3 regions of the Brevibacillus sp. SAFN-007a genome follow, and region 2 is predicted to be linked to each of the others. Evidence: riboswitches for the same ligand, from Rfam matches in the RefSeq annotation. Region 2 holds a riboswitch; each other region holds the start of a gene.
The links. Region 2 has a riboswitch for S-adenosylmethionine ahead of metK (methionine adenosyltransferase). Riboswitches for the same ligand answer to the same signal wherever they lie in the genome.

Region 1 (2,267 bases), on a different contig from region 2:
TACGTCGCGCTCAATGCCGGGGTGGCGGCTGGCTCTGCCCTCGGCGGCATGCTGGCGAGTATTTCGTTTGCCTGGACGTTCTTTGGCAACGCCATCGCGCAAGTGATCGTGCTTACCATGTTCGCGCTCGTCCTGCCTCGGCAACTCAAGGCGGTCACAGAGCGGGGCCATCAGGCGGAGCAAGCCAAGACAGCAGGCGCTCCCGCCGCTGCCGTTCAAACCCCGGCAGCCCATCGGAAACCGGTTGAGGCCCTTTCGCCGCTACAGCAACTGCCGACGAAAAAAGTGGCGTGGGGCGCCTTGCTACTCTTGTGCAGCGGGCTGTTCATCAGCTGGATGGTCTACGTCCAGTGGACGACGGTGCTGTCGACCTACATGCAATCGCTGGGCATTTCCTTGCGCCAGTACAGCTTGCTGTGGACGATCAACGGCGGACTGATTTTGTTCGGCCAGCCGCTGATCGCCTGGGTCATCCGCCGCTTCGCCCGCACGCTCCGGGCGCAAATGCTGCTCGGCTCGTACGTGTTCGTGCTGTCGATGCTGATTTTGGCGCAGACGACCTCCTACGCTGGTTTCGTCGCCGGAATGTTCATTATGACGCTGGGAGAGATGCTCGTCTGGCCGGCCGTACCTGCCGTGGCGGCGGAGTTTACCCCACAGGGGCGCGAAGGCTTCATTCAAGGGCTGATCTCGGGTACGGGATCTGCGGGACGCATGCTCGGACCGTTGCTCGGGGCCGTCATTTTCCAGCACCTCCAGGCGCAAGGGCTTTTGTACATCATGGCGGGGCTGGCTCTTTTGTCTGTGCTGTTCTTCGCCCTGCACAGCGCTTTTCAAGGCCGCGTCCAAAAAGTGCCTGCGACGGCCGCGGAAAAGCTGTAGCCAGGAAAAATTCGTTGGCCGTGCGAAGCATCTTGACACGTTTGGAGCAGGCAAGGTAGTATGAAGAAGATTAAAACAGTATATTCCGTGTGATTTACTTATAAAGAGAGGCGGAGGGACTGGCCCTATGAAGCCCGGCAGCGGATCTGCACGCTTTTCGTGTTGCAGATGCTGTGCCAATTCCAGCAGGAGAATTCCTGACAGATAAGGACGTGACCAAGCTTGATCTCCCCCTTTTTCTGTACGGAAAGAGGGGGTTTTTGCTGTACATTGGCCAAAAAAGAAAGGAACTGAAGACAGATGCGCATCCAACCTTCCGACATGATGGATCGGCTCCCGACCCAGTTTTTTGCGACATTGGTGGCAAAAGTAAACAAAGTCATCGCTAGCGGGCATGACGTCATTAATCTGGGCCAAGGGAATCCGGACTTGCCTACCCCGCCGCATATTGTGGAAGAGCTGAAGGCACAGGCAGAAAATCCGCTGCACCACAAATATCCGCCATTCTCCGGTCGCTTGGAGCTGAAGCAGGCGGTCGCCCACTGGTACAAGCAAGAATTTGCTGTGGACCTCGATCCGGAGGAAGAAGTGGCGATTTTGTTCGGAAGCAAGACCGGACTCGTGGAAATTTGCCAGGTGCTGATGAACGCGGGCGATGTAGCGCTCGTGCCGGACCCTGGCTATCCGGATTACTGGTCCGGCGTCGCGGTCGTGAACGGCCGGATGTCCATGATGCCGCTGATGGCAGAAAACCGGTTTTTGCCCGACTACAGCAAAATCCCGCAAGCCGATTTGGACCGCGCCAAGCTGATGTTTTTGAACTATCCGAATAACCCGACAGCGGTGAATGCCCCGTTTGCCTTTTACGAGGAGACCGTCCGGTTTGCGCGCAAGCAAGAGATCGTTGTCTGTCACGACTTCGCGTACGGCGCGATCAGCTACGACGGCCAAAAGCCTGTCAGCTTCATGCAGGTGCCGGGGGCAAAAGAGGTCGGAGTAGAGTTCTACACGCTGTCCAAAACGTACAATATGGCCGGCTGGCGCGTGGGCGCGATGGTCGGCAACCGCGAGCTGGTGAGACTCATCAATCTGATTCAGGATCACTACTTCGTCAGTCTGTTTGGGGCCGTCCAAATGGCTGCGGCTAAGGCGATGACAGACTCGCAGCAGTGCGTGCGCGATCTGGTGGCCGTCTACGAGAGCCGCCGCAATACGCTGTTCTCCCATTTGCATCGCATCGGCTGGCAGGCTCCGCCGTCGCAAGGCTCGTTTTTTGCCTGGCTCCCCGTTCCGGCGGGCTTTACTTCGGTGGAGTTCTCCGATTTGCTGCTGGAAAAAGCGCACGTGGTCGTCGCGCCTGGCGTAGGCTTCGGCCCGAGCGGAGA
Region 2 (2,267 bases):
TCGGGATATTTCAAACCACTGGGCGCGTGCGGAGATTGCCAGACTGAGTTCCAAAGGAATTGTCCAGGGCTTTGCGGATGCGACGTTCAAGCCCAACCAGGCTGTAACCCGAGCCCAGTTTGCCACCATGCTGTTGCAGGCGATGCGGGCTACCGGCGCAAAGGTAGCCAGTGCGTATACGGGCAAGACGATTTTTTCCGATTTGCCAAAAAAGCATTGGGCGTACAACACCCTTGGAGTGGCGTATCAGCTCGGAATCTTGAAGGGGTATCCAAACAGTCAGATCAAGCCTGACCAAGCCGTTTCGCGGGCGGAGATGGCCGCGATGATCGCCAGGGCGAAGGGCATCGCTCTGCACAGCCGCAGCGCAGCGAGCTATCGCGATGTGCCGGCGAGCCACTGGGCAGCCCCGGCGATCGAGGCTTTGACGGCGCGAAACTGGCTGAATGGATACGGTTCGACCTTCAAGCCCCAGGGAAGCGCCACGCGGGCGGAGGTTGTTGTGTTGATCGCCAAATCGTACCAAGTATAGGAAATGATTCTGCGAATTTCTTGCGTGTAGAGACCCGAACTCCGGCCGGATCGTCCCCGGTGAAACGCAGCGCTATTCATCACAGACGCTTCCCGCAGGCGATTCCCCAGCGTTTTGCCCAGGGCGGTTTCGGCCATGAGCGTACTCGGGTAAAAGTCTATTGACACCACCTCAAAAAACAATTATTCTATAATCCGTAATGGATACTCTTATCCAGAGCAGGCGGAGGGACTGGCCCTATGAAGCTCGGCAACCGTCTCGAGCGGTGCTAACCAGCAGGACGGATATCTGTTCTGGCCGATAAGAGGATGAAGGAAGCTAAAAGCGCTCAAACCTTTTCCTCCCAAGATGGAAAAGGTTTTTTATTTGCGTTGACGTCGATAAAATCCTGACTCGGCTACCAAACTACTTGTATGAGGTCAAAGGAGGTAATTTCTCATGGCTTTGCAAAAAGGTCGTCGTCTGTTCACATCTGAGTCTGTAACGGAAGGACATCCGGATAAAATTTGTGACCAAATTTCCGACGCCATCCTGGACGCGATTTTGTCCAAGGACCCAAACGCTCGCGTAGCTTGCGAAACTTCCGTCACCACCGGTCTGGTTCTCGTAGCGGGTGAAATCACTACCAACACGTATGTAGACATCCAAAAACTGGTTCGCGAAACCATTCGCGAAATCGGTTACGATCGCGCGAAGTTCGGCTTTGACGCTGACACTTGCGGCGTTATCACCGCAATCGGGGAGCAATCCGCCGACATCGCTTTGGGCGTAGACCAAGCGTTGGAAGCGCGCGAAGGCAAAATGACGGACGCTGAGATCGAAGCAATCGGTGCAGGCGACCAAGGTCTGATGTTCGGTTTTGCTTGCAACGAAACACCTGAACTGATGCCACTGCCAATCAGCATGTCCCACAAACTGGCTCGCCGCTTGACCGAAGTGCGCAAAAACGGCACCCTCGCTTACCTGCGTCCAGACGGCAAAACGCAAGTAACCGTTGAATACGATGGAGACAAGCCAGTTCGCATCGACACGATCGTTATTTCCACCCAACACGCTCCTGAGGCGACTTTGGAGCAAATCAAGCAAGACCTGATGGAACACGTAATCAAGCCAGTCGTTCCAGCCGAGCTGCTGGACGCTGACACCAAATACTTCATCAACCCGACTGGCCGTTTCGTCATCGGCGGACCTCAAGGGGATGCTGGCTTGACTGGCCGCAAAATCATCGTAGACACGTACGGCGGCTACGCTCGTCACGGTGGCGGCGCGTTCTCCGGTAAAGATCCGACCAAGGTAGACCGCTCCGGCGCTTACGCGGCTCGCTACGTGGCGAAAAACATCGTGGCTGCAGGTCTGGCTGACAAATGCGAAGTGCAAGTGGCTTACGCCATCGGGGTAGCACAGCCTGTATCCATCTCTGTCGATACGTTTGGTACTGGAACCATTTCCGAAGAAGATCTGGTGAAACTGGTTCGCAAGCACTTCGACCTGCGTCCGGCTGGCATCATCAAGCAGCTCGACCTGCGTCGTCCTATCTACAAACAAACAGCGGCTTACGGCCACTTTGGACGCAATGACCTGAATGTTCCTTGGGAGCAAACAGACAAAGCAGAAGTGCTGAAGCAAGAAGCTGCTCAACTGGCAAAATAAGAACGGCAAAGCAAGAGCCTGGTAAAGCTACTGGGCTCTTTTTGTTATGGGGAAATTTTTCCAGTTATTGGTGGGTTTTGAGCGA
Region 3 (2,267 bases), on a different contig from region 2:
CTCTACTTCCAAGCCACGCTGACGCAACGTCTCGATGGTTTTTTCGTTTTGCCGGATATCGCCTTCCAGTTCGACGACCAGTTGGCCGTACGGCGTATCCTTCATCCGGGAAATCGTTCCCTGCAAAATACTGAATACCGTGCCTGTCTCCTGCATTGTCTGGAACAAGATCGGCTGGTACGTCTTTTCCCCCAGGAAAGTCACGCGCGCAATCGTGCGGTTCCCCGCTGCTTTTTCGTGCGCCACCGCTTCGCGCAGCTCGGTGGAATCCGCCACTTGCTCGACAAATTCCTGCGTTGTCGGATGCTGCGGCTTGAGGAACACATCCAGCACCTCGCCCGACTCGACGATTTTCCCGCCGTCGATCACGCCGACCCGGTCACAAGTGGAACGGATGACATGCATTTCGTGGGTAATCAGCACGATGGTCAAGCCCAGCTTGCGATTAATGTCCAACAGCAGCGCCAAAATCGAGTTGGTCGTCTGCGGATCGAGAGCCGAGGTCGCCTCGTCGCACAAAAGCACTTTCGGGTCGTTCGCCAATGCCCTCGCAATGCCGACGCGCTGCTTCTGACCGCCGGAGAGTTGGGACGGATATTTGTCCCGATGGGCTTCCAAGCCTACCAGCTTGAGCAGGTCGTCCACTTTTTTCTGAATCTCTTCTTTGGGACGCTTTGCCAGCTTGAGCGGAAACGCGACATTTTCCGCAACCGTCGAAGAGGACAGCAGGTTGAAGTGTTGAAAAATCATCCCGATCTCGCGGCGCTTTTCCTGAAGCTTGGCGTCGTCGAGCTTGGTCAAATCCACCCCATTGACAATAACCTGTCCCGACGTGGGCCGCTCCAACAGGTTGATGCAACGGATCAGCGTGCTTTTCCCTGCCCCGGAATGGCCGATAATCCCGTAAATTTCTCCTTGCTCTATGGAAAGGTCAATCCCGAGCAAGGCCGGAATCGTCTTGCCCTGTACCTGATAGCTTTTATGCAAATTCTGTAATTGAATCAACGCATCCACCTCCTGCAAATCTCCGTACATTCCTTGTGAAAAACGTAAAAACCCCTTTTTCATAAACGAAAAAGGGGCTGCAACGCATATATACGTTCGCATCCACCTTTCTCATCTATCAAGATCCAACCAATCTTGTAGGAATTGGCACCGCGACGTCCATTTTCATAAAATGAACCGGTTGCCGGGCTTCATCGGGCCTGTCCCTCCGCCTCTCTTGATAAGAAAGATTTCCACGCATAGGATATTCGTTTTTCATCGTTTTCTGATACAAACCGGATTATATCCTTTTTGAAAATATCTCGTCAATAGCAATCACAGGAAAAACTTTTTTAATCCATGACTCCATTCCGAATGATGGTCGCTTTGACATGAAAACGGAACGTCGCTTCCCGAAACATCTTCCGCCAATCGCTGGGAGAAAAGCGCTCCAGCCCTCTGCGCTGCGCGCGATAGATGATGCCAAAGCCGACCGGATCGACATTCAGGCCCTGAAGCTTTTGGACGACCTGTTCCAGCTCCTGCTGGATTTTCTGTTCCAAAGCCTTCTCCATCGTTTTCATCAGCGAAGCTTCTTCCAGCTTCAACGGCCTGGACAGCTCAAGAATTCGCGCCTGCAAACGGATGCGAACATCGAACACCGGGGGCGATACTTGTTCCAGTTGAACGCGGGCACTGCTGGAAATCGTATCAAAAGCAAGGTGTACCGTATCCGTGTCATGACCGCGCTCCTTGTCTGTCTCCCCGAAAATATGGACGGGCACGGACGTCTCGTAGCTGCCGACGCGGAATTTCCCATGCACGAGCTTGATGAGAAACGCTTCCCTGGGCGTGATCCAGCCCACGAAGCGATCCCCCTGAAACAATGCGACCCCTTTGATTTGCAGCTCGTCCCCTTTTCTGGCGATGTACGGCATGATCGGGTCGATCCCGGTGTCATAGTACGCGCGAAAAAATTCGTGCATGGTGGCAGACGGGATTTTTTCCCCGTGTACGTTTTGTTCAATCATCCGGTACAGGTAGATTCCGATATTGCCTTCCTCCGGGTACGGATACGTCAACGTGTCGTAGGCATTGCCTTCCAGCACGCACGGGAACAACCGGCTGGACAGCGAGGGATCGCGGTACAGCGTGTCGATGATGCTGCCAAGACCTTTTTTGGCAAAGTCCTCGTTGTAGAGCGCCACGCGAATTTGCCCGCCCAACAGGCGCTTGTCGGATTGCAGGTTCGCTTTGTCCCTGATGCCTTTGCTCGTTTCGCC

Region 1: linked by a shared signal. The riboswitch ahead of ACTHO6_RS07010 (pyridoxal phosphate-dependent aminotransferase) and the one ahead of metK (methionine adenosyltransferase) in region 2 are both predicted to bind S-adenosylmethionine.
Region 3: linked by a shared signal. The riboswitch ahead of ACTHO6_RS13295 (methionine ABC transporter ATP-binding protein) and the one ahead of metK (methionine adenosyltransferase) in region 2 are both predicted to bind S-adenosylmethionine.

Annotation. Positions count from the first base shown of each region.
Region 1 covers NZ_JBQCKK010000004.1:58,818-61,084, reverse strand. Annotated here, with positions in the region: gene ACTHO6_RS07015 (MFS transporter) at 1-882, shown strand, start outside; SAM riboswitch class I at 978-1,093, shown strand; gene ACTHO6_RS07010 (pyridoxal phosphate-dependent aminotransferase) at 1,183-2,267, shown strand, end outside.
Region 2 covers NZ_JBQCKK010000002.1:334,547-336,813, forward strand. Annotated here, with positions in the region: gene ACTHO6_RS04930 (S8 family peptidase) at 1-532, shown strand, start outside; SAM riboswitch class I at 739-839, shown strand; gene metK (methionine adenosyltransferase) at 971-2,182, shown strand.
Region 3 covers NZ_JBQCKK010000011.1:50,679-52,945, forward strand. Annotated here, with positions in the region: gene ACTHO6_RS13295 (methionine ABC transporter ATP-binding protein) at 1-1,005, opposite strand, end outside; SAM riboswitch class I at 1,114-1,232, opposite strand; gene ACTHO6_RS13300 (Ger(x)C family spore germination protein) at 1,338-2,267, opposite strand, start outside.